DNA from 2 places in the Pseudomonas sp. SDO52101_S400 genome. Region 2 is predicted to be linked to the other one. Evidence: riboswitches for the same ligand, from Rfam matches in the RefSeq annotation. Region 2 holds a riboswitch; the other holds the start of a gene.

Region 1 (8,077 bases), on a different contig from region 2:
CAGGGGCTGGGTCTGTCCCAGGAAACGATCTACGTGCTGCGCGGCAAAATGGTCGAGTACAACAGCCTGCCCGGTCAGGCCGGCATGCTCGGCAACGCTGCCGCCGGTGCGCAGCTGTTGCAGGAATTGCAGAACAGCAAGCTCTCGGGCACCTACAGCGCCTACAACTACTACCTGCAATCGGCCATCGACGCCGGCAGCCTTGGCGGCGTGGAGTCCACCGTGGGCGGTCAGGTCCATGCGGATGCCGCCAGTTACTTGTTGCGTCAGAACGCAATGATCGAGCAAGCCGCAGCGCCATTCGCCAGCGGCACCGACCTCAAGGTCGGCCAGTACCGGTTGTGGAGCACCGCGCTCGCCGGTTACCTGGGCACCGACGGTTCGGCCCATGCGCAAAGCAGCAACGAACACAGTCAGGGCCTGATGGTCGGCGTCACCCAGCGCTTCTCCGAACAACTCAGCGCTCGCGGCGGGATCGGTTACAGCAAAGGCACTGTCGGCGGGGCGGGCGGCGAGGCCGATACGGATTTCACCTTCCTCAATCTGGGTGCCCGTTATGGCTTCACCAGCCTGGAACGCGGCCTGTTTGCCGATGCCAATATCAGCGCCGGTTACGTCGACTACGACAGCAAGCGCGACCTCGGCGGCGGCCTGGGTTCGGCGAAGGGTGACACTCACGGCAATCTCAGCGGCGCCACCCTGGCGCTGGGGTATCGCTTGCCGTTGAGCACTGTGATTCTGGAGCCGAGCCTCGGCGTACGGGTCAGTCGTCTGGACTTGTCGGGCTTCCAGGAGAAGGGCAGCGAACTGGCCCTCGACGTTGACGACATCCAGCAAACCCGCCGCAGCGCCGTGGCCAATCTCGACGTCTCGTTCGCCCCGATGCCCATGGGCGCATGGCAACTGGTGCCGGGCGTGCGGGTCGGCTACGAGCGTGTGCTGGGCGATCATCAGGTCGACAGCGAAGGTCATCTGCTCGGGCTGGATATCGAACAACGCGCGGCGTTCGACAACCGCGATCAGTTCAGTGGCGGCGTCAACCTGATGGCCAGCCTTGGCGCCCTGAGCCTGGGTGCTGAAGTCGGTGCCAGCGGCGGCGGTGATAGCCACGGCTTCAACGGCGGGCTCAAGGCCAGTTACCAGTTCTGACCAACCTGAAGATGAAGAAAAAGGACTGCCTCAGCGCAGTCCTTTTCGCATTTCTGCGGGGCTCACGCCGTAGGCGTCCTGAAAGTATTGGCAGAACCGGCCGACGTTGCTGAACCCGTACTGCAGAGCCACATCGGTCACCGATGACGACTCACCTCGTTTCAGCGCATCGCAAGCACGCTCCAGTCGCACCTGCCGCTGGTACGCGACAATCGAGGTGCCGACGAACCGCCGGAAGCCTTCCTGCAAGGCCCGCAGACTGACATTCACCAGCCCCGCCAGATCCGTCCCGCTGACCAGTTGCTCGGGATGCGCCTGAATGTATTCGATGGCCTGTTTCACATGTCGAGGTGCAATCGATGCTTCGGGGCGGCGCAACGCTTCGCTGAAATTGTGCGGCCAGGCTTCCAGCACTGCGTCCACCAACATCTCCCGCAGCCGCGATGGCATCAGCGAACCGGCGTTCAACAACAGGTCGAACTCGGTGCCGGTGGCCAGGTCGATCAGCGCGCGAATGCCCTGAAACGCCGGGCTGTTGAGGTCCACCCTCGGCTCGAAATGCAGCTTGTGCACGATCGGTCGGCCCAGCAGTGACGACAGTCTTTCGGTGAGTGCTGCGCGGCTGATCGACATGCCGTGCTGGGCATGATTGTCGACGAAGCGCATCGAATGCAGATCGGCCTTGTCGATGGCCAGGCCGATATGCGGCAGACCCAGCGACTCGGTCGAATCGTTGAAGATGATCCTGCCGGCGGTGGGAATGACGAAGGTGATTTCGTCGTAGGGCTCAGGGAACGCCACGGTGAAGTCGCCCCGGTAATGCATGCGTCGGAAACTGACCCCGTCGTGCCGGCCGTAGACGCCGCCAATGATGATGTCCCTGGGCGGTGGCGGTGTATCGCCATAACGATTGCCGAACATGCGAGAGAACAAAGCACCGAAGTCGTCGCAGGACATGTCGGCGGATCTGAGAATGATGGTCTGGCGCGTCGGGCTTGAGTACACCGGGAAGGTCACCTTGGCAGTCGGGGCGAAGAGGCGCGAGGACGTTAGCAGCCCCGAATGACAGCAACATGACACAAACGGATTACGCCTTGCCGCACCGCTGCCGGGGCGCTGGCAAACGCCCTGGCAGCGATACTTGGGATCAGGCCGAAAGGTGCTCGTAGAGAATCGTCGTGCCGACGATCATCAGCACCACGCCACCGACGATTTCCGCACGCTTGCCGACCACGGAGCCCAGCACCCGACCGAGCATCACGCCAATGGTGACCATGGTCATGGTCGCCAGGCCAATGGCAGCCGCGGCCACCCAGATATTCACATCGACGAACGCCAGGCCGACACCGACGGCCAGCGCATCGATGCTGGTGGCCACGGCAGTGACGGCGAGAATGAAGAACGAGTGCTGACCGGGTTTTTCTTCTTCGGCTTCCTCATGCTTGAGGCCGTTGTAGATCATGTGCAGGCCCAGCGCGACCAGCAGGGTGAAGGCGATCCAGTGATCCCACTGCGCCACCCAGCGAGTGGCGGCCTGGCCGATCAGCCAGCCGATGATCGGGGTGATCGCTTCGATGACACCAAAGATCAGGCCGGTGCGCAGGGCTTCGGTGAGGCGGGGTTTGTGCAGGCTTGAGCCCTTGCCGATGGCGGCCGCGAAGGCATCCGTGGACATGGCGAGTGCGAGGAAGATCAGGGAAACAGGATTCACGGGCAATACTTCCAGTCGGGCTATGAGTCAACGACACAACCACACGCCCGACTTGCGGCATGGATGTGTCGTCGGTCTCACCAACCAGAAGGTGTTCGCACCACGGCATGTTGCCGAATATGTTGATACGAACGCTTCCGAGGGGCTCGGAAGCAGGTTACTCCCCAACGAGGCCCGGGATCATAGGGAGGCAAACATGAAAATTTCGTTAAATGCCCGGCGCAGGTTCTGTTGATCCCGGAGGGATTCGCAACTCGGCGCACAGCCCGCCCTGAGGTCGGTTGTACAGCTGCAAGGTGCTGCCGATCTTGCTGACGATCATCTGCACGATGGCCAGCCCGAGACCTGCACCATTGGCGTGGCCCTCGCTGTAGAAGCGTTCGAACAACCGCGCATATTGCTGCTCATCGATGCCGGGGCCGGCATCTTCGACGCTGATCGACACCGCACCGCAGGCCTGTGGTTGCACCTGAATCCGCACCTCGCTGCCGGGCGGGGCGAAATTCAGCGCATTGGTTACCAGATTTTGCAGAGCGATCGCCAACGCCACCGGATCGGTGTCGACCGGGCAGTGATGATCGCTGTCGAGGATCAGTTCGACGTCTTTTTCCAGGGCCAGCGGCGTCAGTTCGGCCAGTTCCTCGCGCACCAGCGCGGTCAGTTCGACGCGGGTGTTTTGCGGCGATGCCAGACGCGGTTCGATACGCGCCATGGTCAGCAATTGGCTGGCAATGCGCGTGGCGCGGTCTACGGCGCTGACCAGAAACTCCAGTGCTTCTTCGCGTTGTTGCGGGGTGTTGGCCAATTGCGCGTTTTGCGCATGAATCCGCAGGATCGCCAGCGGTGTGCGCAGTTCGTGGGCGGCGTCAGCGATAAAGCGTCGCTCCCGCGCGAGCAGGTTATCGATCTGTTGCAGCAAGCGATTGAGCGCGGTCTGCATGGGCTCCAGATCCTGGGGCAGGGGGCTCAGGTGCAGCGGTTTCAGGGTCTCGGTGTCGCGGCCGCGAATCGACCGGGCCATGGCCCGCAACGGCTGCAAACCCCAGCCGATGGTCAGCCAGATCAGAGTGGCCAGCAGCGGTACGCCGATCAGGCTCGGCCACAGGGTATGGCCGACGATACGGGTGATCAGGTCCTGGCGAATGTCGTCGCGTTCGCCGACCCAGATCAGCAAGTCCTGTCGCGGGTCCTTGAGCAGGAAGGCGCACCAGTCGCGCCCGTTTTCCATCAAGTCATGGGCGCCGAGGGTCGCGGGCGGCGCATCAAGTATCGGGGCTTCGGCCGAGCGCATCAGCAACTGGCCGTCGTTGCGCCAAACCTGAAAGGTCAGCCGTGTCTCGTAGGGATGCGCCGCTTCGCCATCGCCGACCCGGCTCATCGCTTCGTCGAAGGCCTGATGCAGACGCTCCCAATCGTTGTCGCCGGGTGCACGCTGGGCCAGCACGCCTTGCAGCAGGCGGGCACTTTGCGCCAGTTGGGCGTCGTAGATTTCTTCGATTTCGTGGTGGCTGTAGCGCAGCACTGCCCAACTGATCAGCACATCGCCGAGCAGCACGATCATCAGCACTGGAAGCAGAATCCGTGCGCGAATCGAGTTCATGGCTTGAGCTCCACAACGTAACCCACACCGCGCACGGTGCGGATCAGTTCGGCGGACAGTTTCTTGCGCAGATTGTGGATCAGCACTTCCAGCGTGTTGCTTTCGACCCGCTCCTGCCAGCCGTACAAGGTGCGCGACAGGCGTTCGCGAGTGACAACCTTGCCGGGGCGGGCCATCAGTTGATGCAGCAATTGATATTCCATCGGCGTGACCACTACGTTGTTGCCCTGCCAGGTGACCTGTTGGCTGATCGGGTCGAGACAGACGCCGGCGTGCTCCAGCACCGGTTGCGCACGGCCCTGACTGCGTCGCAACAGAGCGCGGATGCGCGCCTTGAGTTCATCGACATCGAACGGTTTGACCAGGTAATCGTCGGCGCCGGCGTCCAGCCCGGCGATGCGTTCGGCGGTGCCGTCGCGGGCGGTAAGGATCAGCACCGGTAAATCGTGTTGCGTGGCGCGCAGTTGTTGCAGCAGCGTCAGCCCGTCGAGCCTTGGCAGGCCGAGGTCGAGCAGCAACAGATCGAAGCTTTCGCTGCGCAACGCGTGCAGCGCATTGACGCCGTCCTGCAGCCAGTCAAGGGTGTAGCCCTCGTTGCTCAGGGCGACGCGGATGCCCTGGCCGAGGGCGTGGTCATCTTCGACCAGAAGTAGGCGCATGGCATTTTCTCTGTGGGAAATCGGGCGCGTGATCGGCGGCATCATGCCGCTCGCTTTGCTGCCGTGGCAGCCCTTGTGGCGGCGAAGATGTAACGACTCGTTGCCAACTAAGCTTTCATTAAGCTTGGTTTTGCACAGTGAGGCCTTTCCCATCCAGCGAGAGTGCTTCCATGCGCAAACTTGTGCTGTTGTCCCTGATTGTCACCAGCCCCCTGGCCGTCGCCGGCCCGCAATGCACCACGGCCGAACGTTCGCAGTGGCAGGACCAGAAGGCGTTTCAGGAACAGCTGAAATCCCAGGGCTATGAAATCAGCAAGTTCAAAGTCACCGATGGCAACTGCTACGAGATCTACGGCTTCGACAAGGACAAGCGCAAGGTCGAGATCTACCACGATCCGGTCAGCGGCAAAGCGGTGAAAACCGAGATCAAGGGCTGATGCCACGCGAGTCCCTGCGCCTCTGGGATCCGCTGGTGCGGGTGTTTCACCTGTCCATCGCCGGGGTCTTTGCCGCCAACTACTTCTTCAATGAAGCCGGTGACGACTGGCATGTCTGGCTCGGTTATTACGCCATGGGCTGGCTGCTGGTGCGTCTGGTATGGGGATTCGTCGGGCCGCGCAGTGCGCGCTGGTCGGACTTCTGGCCGACGCCGTCACGGCTCGCGGCCCATGCCCGGTCGCTGATCGCCGGGCGGCCCGAGCATCGTCTCGGGCATTCACCGATCGGCGCACTGGTGATGATCGCGATGCTGCTGGCGATGCTGACCGTCGGCCTCAGCGGCTGGGCCATGGAAGAAATCGATGCCCTCTGGGGCGCCGACTGGCCGCTGCAAGTCCACGAAACCGCCGCTGACGCCTTGCTGGCGCTGGTCATCGTGCACATCGCGGCGGCGCTGTTTGAAAGTTTTCAAGTGCGCGACAACCTGCCGTTGTCGATGCTCACCGGGCGCCGGCGTCGCTTGCCGGACGATCCGGGCCCGTGACAGGGATGTCCTTTCGATGGTTTGCCGTCTCGTAACTGCCATGAGCTGCCTATGCGTGCCTTGTCCTTTCGCTTGAGATTCGTTGTCGCCGCGCTAGCCGTAAGCCTGATTTTTATCGCGGCGTGGCGCAGTCACCCGGAACATGTGCTGGCGCCGTTTGCGGTGGAAGCGCCTGCCAATAAGGCCTCGGCGAACGCTGCCGAGCCGTTGTACAGCAGCCGTTTTGTTTCCTCGGAACTCGATGATTTCGTGCATTCGTCGTCGGTCACCGCGTTGCCCGGCGGCGACCTGATGGCGGTGTGGTTTGCCGGCTCCCGCGAAGGCGCCGCCGATGTGCAGATCCGCACTGCGCGTTTCAACGCCAAAACCGCGGAGTGGGGCGCCGAACAGGTGCTGGCCACCCGCGAATCGACCGTCGCCGGCACCCAGCGCTACATCCGCAAACTCGGTAATCCGGTGATCGCCCTCGCGCCGGATCAGCGCTTGTGGATGTTCTACGTGTCGGTGTCCGTCGGCGGCTGGGCCACCAGTGCGATCAACGTGATGGTCTCCGATGACCTGGGGCGCAACTGGACGGCGCCGCGACAGCTGATCACCTCGCCGTTCTTCAACATCAGCACACTGGTGCGCGCCGCGCCGGTGTTCCATGCCGACGGCTCCATCGGGCTGCCGGTGTACCACGAGTTCATGGGCAAATTCGCCGAGTACCTGTACCTGAGCGCGGATGGCGACGTGATCGACAAATTCCGCATCAGCCGTGGCAAGCATTCGTTGCAACCGACCATCGTGCCGCAGGACGAACGCCGCGCCGTGGCGATGCTGCGTTATGCCGGAGAAACTCATCACAAGGTGCTGGCCAGCCGCACCGAGGACGCCGGGCAGACCTGGAGCGAACCGTATCCGCTGGAACCGGCCAACCCCAACTCTTCGCTGGCGGCGGTGGGCACGGCTGATGACGGTTTGCTGGTGGCACTCAATGACCTGCGCGACGGCCGTTTCAAGCTCAGCCTGTACGGCACCGATGCCGACCTCAACCATTGGCGCAACGTGATCGAACTCGACCAGTCCCCCGATCCCCTCGGCCAACCATTTTCGCCCGAGGCCTACAAGGCAATCATCGGTGCAGGCTTTCGCGCCTCAAGTGGCGCGCAGCGTCTGCCGCTGGAGCAACGTTTCCTGAGTAACCTCGACTACCGCGTGTGCAAGCCCGAAGGCTGTGAATTCGAGTACGAATACCCGTACTTCAGCCGTGGCAGCGATGGCCTCTATCACCTGGTTTATTCCTGGAACAACACCTTCATCAAACATGTCAGCTTCAACGATGCCTGGCTGGCGGAGCGCCTGTGATGCTGTTTCTCTGGCAAGCCCATTTGAGTTTCATCCTGCTCGGTTTTGTTCTGCTGGGTTCCTTTCAATTCACCCGACGCTGGCGCCCGTGGCTGTTGCCGGCGCTGGCGCTGGTCAGCTTCATTCCGCTGGGCGGCCTGCCGCTGGCGGCTTATGTGCGCAGCTTTACTGATGATCTGGCGATCACCACGCTGGTGTTTCTTGGCTGGGCCGCGTTGTTGCGCCTCGGTGTGGTTCAACCCTTGAAAGCGCTGACACGGGTGCAGGTTCTGGGGTTGTTCGTGGTGCTGACGGCGCTGCTGTACCCGGCGACGATGGGTCTGACCTATGTCGATCCTTACCGTTGGGGCTTCAATCCTCGGCCGATGATCGTGGTTGTCGGGCTGGCGACTTTGGCGCTGCTGTGGCTGCGTAACTCGTTGGCCGTGGCGATGCTGGCGCTGGCCACTCTGGCATTCGCGCTGCGCCTCAAACCTTCGGAAAACTATTGGGATTACCTGATCGATCCGCTGCTGGCGGGTTATTGCCTGATCGCCGGATTGGGACTTTGCATTAGGGCCGCGTGGCAATTCCTGCCATCTCAACGAACAACACAGAGGTAAACGATGGGGTGGTTGCAATCGCGCCGC
Region 2 (8,077 bases):
GAACTCCGGGTCGTAACGCCCCGGATAAACCTGCTTGAGCCCGAGCATCGTCGCCACATACGGCAGGCCCCACGCATGCACGTGGAACATCGGGGTGATCGGCATGTACACGTCGTTGGTGCCCAGCAGCCGCACGCTGTCGATGGCGCCCATGATGGTCGACACGCCCATGGTGTGCAGCACCAGTTGCCGATGGGTGAAGTACACGCCTTTCGGATTGCCGGTAGTGCCCGTGGTGTAGAAGGTGGTGGCGACCGAGTTTTCGTCAAAATCCTGGAAGTCGTACTGCGGGCTCGCGGCCGCCAGCAACTGCTCGTACTCGCCAACCAGATTCGGCAGATCCGCGTTTTTTTCCGGCAGATCGGTCAGCAGCAGGGTTTTCTCCACCGTCGTCAGGTGCGGCGCGATGGCCTGATAGAGCCCGACGAACTCGCTGTTGACCAGCACGAAGCGGTCCTCGGCGTGGTTCATGGTGTAGAGAATCTGTTCCGGCGACAGGCGCACGTTGATGGTGTGGATCACCGCGCCGATCATCGGAATGGCAAACATGCACTCCAGATAGCGATGGCTGTCCCAGTCCATCACCGCCACAGTATCGCCGGCCTTTACGCCGGCCGCCGTCAATACGTTGGCCAGTCGCGCGACCCGCTCGATCAGCGTCGGATAGCTGTAGCGCAACTGGTCACGGTAGATGATCTCGCGGGTTTTCTCGTAACGGGCGCCCGACATCAGCAGCCGTTTAATCAGCAATGGATACTGGTAGGCCCCTTCGGCGGGCGGAATAACGCGAGTCTGCAACATAAGAATCCCTTTTCTGACTGCACGGTGTTGGCGTTGGAGTTTTGTACTCTAGAACCGTTATACGCCAGCCAAATCAGCCAAAGGAATGATTTGCAGAGCCGTACAAATGCTAGCTTTGCGCCAGCATTTGCCGGTATTCGTCACCGATCAGGCGGTTTGCCCTACAGCCGCTTCGGAAGGCGTGCGTGGGAAAACCACCGCAGCGAGGAAAGTCAACGCGCCAAAACCGGCCAGGATCAGGTAAAGCCCCACAAAACCATGGCGCGGTTCGACATAGGCAATCAGCGGAATCGCCGTCGCACTGGCACCAAACGATAAACAGTAACGCAAGGCAAACACCCGCGACTGCCATTGCGGCGCGACAAAGTTGGCGACCATCGAATCGTTCACCGTCACCTGACCGAACACCACGAACATGAACGCCGCCCCGAGCGCGATCACCGCCCAGCCATCGACGTAAGCCATGGCATAAAGCAGTGGCGCCTGAAACAGTGTCAGCACCACAAATGGCCATTTCAGACTGACCCGGTGCAGCAATTGCCCGATGCTCAACTGCGCCACTGCACCGAACGCGTACGCCAGGCTCACTACCACGCCAAGTGTCTGGGGCGAGGCGAACAGATCATGCAAGCGATCCTGAAACAGTTTCGGATAGGTCATGGTCGTGGCGTTGAACACCACCCCGCCGGTGGCCGTGGCCAAGGCCAGCACGCCAAACACCATGACCATCGAAATGCGCTGGCCGCCGGCGCCTTTGAGCGCGGTATGCGGGCGCTTGGGAATCGGCTCCTCACGCACCTGCAAGACAAAACCGATCCCCAGCACAATCGCCACGGCACCCGGTAACAGGAACGCCGAACGCCAGCCGAACTGCGCCACCAACAGCCCGGTTATCAGTGCCGAGAACGCCACGCCAAGATTGCCCCACATGCCGTTGATGCCGATTTCGCGGCCACGATTTTGCGCATAGGCCACCAGCATCGCCGTGCCGACCGGGTGATAGATCGCGGCGAAAATGCCGATCAGGGTCAGGCCGATCACCAGCATCGTCGGGCTGCTACTCAGACCGGTAACGATCGCCGAACCACCGATACCGAAGAAAAACACCAGCATCATCCGTCGCCGGCTCCAGTGATCGCCGAGCCAGCCGGCCGGTAGCGAACAGGCACCGAATGCGATGAAACCGCCCAGCGACAGGCCGATCAGCGCGGCGTAGTCGAGGGCGAAGGCCTGGGTCATGCCGAGCACGGCGGCGGGAAAAATCAGCATGAACATGTGATCGATCACATGGGCTGCGTTGATGTAGCGGATGACATTTCTGGATTGATTCATCGCGGCACGCTTTCTTGTTGTGAACAGATGAGGGTGAGCGCTTATGCTAAGTTGGCAAAAAAGCGCATTCCTGCCATTCAAGTCAGTGAACCGGACATGTTGATCAGCCATTTCGACCACGGCCCGGTGAGCGCCTACCCCCGGGATTATCTCGACGGCGCGCACCAGCCATTGCACCTGCATCGCGAGGCGCAGTTGCTGTATGCGGTGAGCGGGGTCATGCGGGTGGTCACGGCGCAAGGTGCGTGGGTGATTCCCCCGACCCGCGCGGTGTGGATTCCACCGCAGATCGGCCATGAGATCTTCATGTCCGGCGATGTGCAGATGCGCTCATTGTTCATCGCCCCCGAGCTGTCGCCCGCCAGCCTGCAAAATTGTTGCGTACTGGCCGTAACGCCGTTGCTGCGCGAACTGATCCTGCGCGCGGTGCAGGGCCCGCCCCACGCCGACAACCCGCTGATCCAGCAGTTGATGCTGGAGGAACTGGCCGGCCTCGAAAACCTGCCGCTGCACATCCCGATGCCGAGCGACCGGCGCCTGCAAAACATTTGCCTGGCGCTGCTGCGCGAGCCCGATCACCCGAACACCCTGGAAGACTGGGCGCAGCAAGTCGGCGCCAGCTCACGTACGTTGGCGCGGCTGTTCCAGCAACAACTGAAGATGAGTTTCAATGCCTGGCGCCAGCAACTGCGCCTGATGGAAGCCCTGCCCCGCCTGCTCGCCGGGGACAGCGTGCAAAGCGTGGCGCGGGATCTGGGTTACGGCAGCGCGCGGGCGTTCAGCGCGATGTTTCGCCGTTTGCTCGGGGACAATCCCCGGGAGTACCTCAACGCCCTGAATCAGCTCAGTTCGATCAATGCATCTCGGTGAACGCGAGCTTCACGCCAATCGCGATCAGTACAGCGCCCATGGTGCGGTCGAACCAGTGGCCCATGCGGGCGAAACCGGCACGCACACGCTGTTGGCTGAACAGCATCGCCACCAGGCAAAACCAGGTTGCGGTCGCGACGGCCAGATAAATCCCGTAGCCGGCCTGCACCGCCAGTGGCGTGTGCGGATTGATCACCACGGTGAACAGCGACAGAAAGAACAGCGTGGCTTTCGGGTTCAGGCCGTTGGTCACGAAGCCTGAGGTGAAGGCGCCACGGGCGGTGCGTTCGCCGGCTTCTTTGTGCAGATCGTCGGTCACGGTCTTGGCCGGCTGCGCGCGCAGCGCCTTGAAGCCGATGTACAGCAGATAAGCGGCGGCGGCCCATTTCAGGGCGTTGAACAACACGATCGATTGCGAAACGATCAGGCCGATGCCCAGCAGCGAATATCCGACGTGCAGGAAAATCGCCGTGCCCACGCCCAGTGCCGTCCAGGTGCCGGCGCGACGACCGTGAGTCACGCTTTCGCGCACCACCACGGCGAAATCAGGACCGGGACTGGCGACGGCCAGCAGGTGGATCAGGGCAACGGTCAAGAATTCGGTCCAGTACATGGGGGCTCCTCTGAGGTCATTACATTCCTGTGGGAGCGAGCCTGCTCGCGAAGAGGGAGTGCCTGGCACATCACTGTTGCCTGACATGGCGCCTCGCGAGCAGGCTCGCTCCCACAGGTGTTTCATCTGGTAGGCTCGGCAGATTACGCCTTCCCTTCAAAGCACGACAGGTACAGTTGATGACGAACGCCCACCGCGCCGTATTCCTCGATCACCCTTCGCTGGATCTTGGCGATCTCGATCTGAGCCCTTTGCGTGACTGCTTCAGCGATCTGCAACTGTTCGCCCAGACGTTGCCTGCGCAGGTTGCCGAACGCCTGCAAGGTGCGACCGTGGCGATCAGCAACAAGGTCCTGATCGACGCCGCCGCCATGGCCGCCAACCCACAGCTGAAGCTGATCCTGATCACCGCCACCGGCACCAACAACGTCGATCTGGCCGCCGCCCGCGCCCACGGCATCACCGTGTGCAACTGCCAGGGTTACGGCACGCCGTCGGTGGCGCAGCACACAATCATGCTGCTGCTCAATCTCGCCACGCGTCTGGCCGACTATCAAAAAGCCGTCGGTGAAGGACGCTGGCAGCAGGCGAAACAGTTCTGCCTGCTGGACTACCCGATCGTCGAGTTGGAGGGCAAAACCCTCGGCCTGCTCGGGCATGGCGAACTCGGTGGTGCGGTCGCCCGCTTGGCCGAAGCCTTCGGCATGCGCGTATTGCTGGGGCAGATTCCGGGACGCCCGGCCCGTCCGGATCGCTTGCCGCTGGAAGAACTGCTGCCGCAGATCGACGCCCTCACCCTGCACTGCCCGCTCAATGAACACACCCGGCACTTCATCGGTGCCCGCGAGCTGGCGTCCATGAAACCCGGCGCGTTTGTGGTCAACACCGCCCGTGGCGGCCTGATCGACGAACAAGCCCTGGCCGATGCCTTGCGCAAGGGTCATCTGGGCGGCGCAGCCACCGATGTACTGAGCGTCGAGCCACCGACCCAAGGCAATCCACTGTTGGCCGCCGACATCCCGCGCCTGATCGTCACCCCGCATAACGCCTGGGGCAGTCGGGAAGCCCGGCAGCGAATCGTCGGTCAACTGGTGGAAAACACCCAGGCGTTCTACAGCGGTAAGGCGCTGCGGGTCGTCAGTTGATAAACTGCGGCACTTTTTTTCACAGGAGCAGTTATGGATCCGCGCAGTGAAGTACTGCTTCGTCAGGTCGAGTTATTCCAGGGTTCGCTGTTGTTGGCCGGCCTGCCCGCCGACGACTTGCTCGGGCGCCTGCCCAACGCCTTTGGCTGGTGCTGGCATGCCGGCGATCAGGCAGCGCTCGATGCGCGTTTCGAAGGTCGCAGCCATTTCGGCGTGAATGTGCCGGATCGCGAGTTCGACAGCGCGGTGGTGTTCTTGCCCAAGTCCAAGGACCTGACCGATTACATTCTCAACGCAGTGGCTTCACGTCTGGCTGGTCGTGAAGTGTTTCTGGTCGGGGAAAAACGCAGCGGCATCGAAGGTGCGTCCAAACAGCTCAACCCGTTCGGCAAGCCGCGCAAGCTCGACAGCGCGCGTCACTGCCAACTCTGGCAAGTGACGGTGGCCAACGCCCCTGAAGCCAAATCCCTGGAAAGCCTGGCGCAGACTTACGAACTGCCGCTGGCCGAAGGGCCACTGAAAGTCATCAGCCTGCCGGGCGTGTTCAGCCATGGCCGACTGGATCGCGGGAGCGCCCTGCTGCTGGAGCACCTGGACAAACTGCCGAGCGGTCACCTGCTGGACTTCGGTTGCGGTGCCGGCGTGCTTGGCGCGGCGGTCAAACGTCGTTACCCGCACAATCAGGTCACTTTGCTGGACGTCGACGCCTTCGCGGCCGCCAGCAGTCGCCTGACTTTGGCCGCCAACGGTCTGGAAGCCGAAGTGTTAACCGGTGACGGCATCGACGCCGCACCGATGGGTTTGAACGCGATTCTGAGCAATCCGCCGTTCCATGTCGGTGTACACACCGATTATTTCGCCACCGAAAACTTGCTGCGAAAAGCGGCCAAACACCTGAAAAACGGCGGCGAACTTCGCTTGGTGGCGAACAGCTTCCTGAAGTACCAGCCGTTGATCGAAGAGCATCTTGGCGTGTGTGCGATCAAGGCCGAAGGTAATGGTTTCCGGATTTACCGGGCCAAGCGCGGCTGAAAATTAGCACTTGCCGAATGGATTCTGCCTAGGCAGAATCCGCTCCGTCCTAGGGGAGTAGTCTCCCACGAGCGCCATGCTCGTCCGGCATACGTCAACATACTTGATCCTCAGATCATGGCGTATGCGACCCAAGCGTCCGCAGCAGACGGATCGCAGGGTTTGACAAGACCTATGACACGCACACCTTACCCGGGGCGGGAAGGCTGTACGTGTCATAGCCGTGTCGACCCGCCCCTTAGGAAATCCTGATGCTGGACTCTTTACTCGTTCCCACCGCAATCGTTGCCTTGGCCGAAATCGGCGACAAGACGCAACTGCTCGCGCTGATTCTCGCCGCTCGCTTTCGCAAACCCTGGCCGATCATTGCCGGTATCGTTGCGGCGACCCTGGCCAACCACGCGGCAGCCGGTGCGGTAGGCGCCTGGTTCGGCAGCTTCTTCTCCGATGCGGTCCTGCACTGGATTCTCGCCGCGAGCTTCACAGCCACCGCCCTGTGGACCCTGGTGCCGGACAAGATGGACGACGATGAAGCCAGCACCGCCCGCAAGTTCGGGCCATTCCTGACCACGCTGATCGCGTTCTTCCTCGCGGAAATCGGTGACAAGACTCAGATCGCCACCGTGATGCTCGCCGCGCAATACCCGGAACTGTGGCTGGTGATCATCGGCACCACGCTCGGCATGTTGATTGCCAACGTACCGGTGGTTCTGGCGGGTAACTTTGCCGCAGACAAATTGCCATTGACCCTGATCCGTCGCCTCGCGGCTTCGGCGTTCATGATTCTGGCGATCGTTGCGGTGTACAAGGCGATGCAGAGCAGCGGCTGGGTTTGATCCGGCAGATCGCTCCCACACTCGGTGTGGGAGCGATCATTGCTTCAGGACTTTGGCGCTTTTTCGTAGAGCGGCATGACCTTCGGAATTGCCGCCTGCAACGAGGCGATCCGGCTGGAGGATGCCGGGTGAGTGCTCATGAACTCTGGCGGCGCGCCTTCGGACGCCTTGCTCATCTTGTTCCACAAGGTGATCGCGGCGTTCGGGTTGTAGCCGGCGCGAGCGGCCAACTCCAGGCCGATCAGGTCGGCTTCGTTCTCGTTGGCGCGGCTGTTGGGCAATGTCATGCCGTAGTTGGCCACGGTGTCGGCCAGGGCCAGGCTGTCCTGACCCAGGCCGAGCAACGCACCGGCGCCCTGCTTGGCCATCTCGATGCCATAGGCCTTGGACATCGCTTCACGACCGTGCTCGCGCAGGGCGTGGGCGATTTCATGGCCCATGACCGCGGCGATCTCATCGTCGGTCAGCTTCAAACTGTCGATCAGCCCGGTGTAGAAAATGATCTTGCCGCCAGGACCGCAGTTGGCGTTGAGCTCGTCACTCTTGATCAGGTTCACTTCCCACTGCCATTGCGCGGCATCCGGACGGAAGTTCGGCGCCTGGGCGATCAGACGATTGGCAATCGCCTGAACCCGCTTGGCTTCATTGCTGGTCTTGTCCAGCACGCCTTTGCTGGACGCCTCGCCAACGGTCTTCTGATAGGACTGGGCATACATCTGGTCGACCTCTTGCGAGGACAGCATGCTGAACATGTACTGCTTGCGCTCCACGCCCACGGCACCGCCGCTGGTGGTATTGACCGACTGGCAACCGGCCAGCAACAGCGCCGCGCTCAGTGCACTTACAACCAATGTCTTGTTCATTCAAAAGCTCCCTGAAAACATGCCGCGTATCCTAGGCGGGTAATTGTATCGGCGCCAGATACAACAGACGTGATGCACCGGTTTTCAGAAGTCATCCGCCAGTCCTGTAGGAAAAAATTCACATCCACCGACAAGCCCTCTGCAACTGCGTCGCGCATTGATCCATTTGCGACATCCACCCTCAATTGCTCGCACTTCGCCTCATGGCGCAATAGTGGCTGCCGATACAGCAGCGCAGACGTCCTCTTGCGTGCGGAGTTTCCATGAAATTCAAGTCGATCCAGTTTTCCGTGGCGGCCCTGGCCGGCGCCATCGTTCTCAGCGTGGTGGCGGCGCTGGTGTTGTATGCGCTGTTTTCCGGCGCCCGCACCCAAGAGATGGTTCAACAGCGGACCCAGGCCCAGTTCGAACAAGTCATCGAACAACGCCTGACCTCGCTGGCGCAGACCCAGGTCAGCCAGATCCAGCGCGAGCTGGAAGCGCCGCTGCTGATTGCCGGCGGGCTGGTGCGGGTCAACGCCCTGCTCGGCACGCCGGGCGCCGATGGCCAGCCGCGATTGACCGTCAGCCGTGAGCAGTTGATCA

Evidence for each region. Region 2 has a riboswitch for manganese ahead of ACW9HX_RS27210 (TMEM165/GDT1 family protein). Riboswitches for the same ligand answer to the same signal wherever they lie in the genome.
Region 1: another riboswitch for manganese. It lies ahead of mntP (manganese efflux pump MntP); the one in region 2 lies ahead of ACW9HX_RS27210 (TMEM165/GDT1 family protein).

Annotation. Positions count from the first base shown of each region.
Region 1 is NZ_JBSVWF010000025.1:15,272-23,348, reverse strand. It holds gene ACW9HX_RS14405 (tyrosine-protein phosphatase) at 1-1,149, shown strand, start outside; gene ACW9HX_RS14400 (AraC family transcriptional regulator) at 1,180-2,154, opposite strand; gene mntP (manganese efflux pump MntP) at 2,297-2,860, opposite strand; yybP-ykoY riboswitch at 2,868-3,038, opposite strand; gene ACW9HX_RS14390 (ATP-binding protein) at 3,069-4,460, opposite strand; gene ACW9HX_RS14385 (response regulator) at 4,457-5,119, opposite strand; gene ACW9HX_RS14380 (PepSY domain-containing protein) at 5,290-5,556, shown strand; gene ACW9HX_RS14375 (cytochrome b/b6 domain-containing protein) at 5,556-6,101, shown strand; gene ACW9HX_RS14370 (sialidase family protein) at 6,153-7,448, shown strand; gene ACW9HX_RS14365 (hypothetical protein) at 7,448-8,050, shown strand; gene ACW9HX_RS14360 (LTA synthase family protein) at 8,054-8,077, shown strand, end outside.
Region 2 is NZ_JBSVWF010000085.1:1,892-9,968, reverse strand. It holds gene ACW9HX_RS27240 (fatty acid--CoA ligase) at 1-801, opposite strand, end outside; gene ACW9HX_RS27235 (MFS transporter) at 949-2,133, opposite strand; gene ACW9HX_RS27230 (AraC family transcriptional regulator) at 2,230-3,003, shown strand; gene ACW9HX_RS27225 (LysE family translocator) at 2,987-3,616, opposite strand; gene ACW9HX_RS27220 (2-hydroxyacid dehydrogenase) at 3,796-4,761, shown strand; gene ACW9HX_RS27215 (methyltransferase) at 4,795-5,793, shown strand; yybP-ykoY riboswitch at 5,833-5,957, shown strand; gene ACW9HX_RS27210 (TMEM165/GDT1 family protein) at 6,045-6,629, shown strand; gene ACW9HX_RS27205 (M48 family metallopeptidase) at 6,674-7,492, opposite strand; gene ACW9HX_RS27200 (methyl-accepting chemotaxis protein) at 7,756-8,077, shown strand, end outside.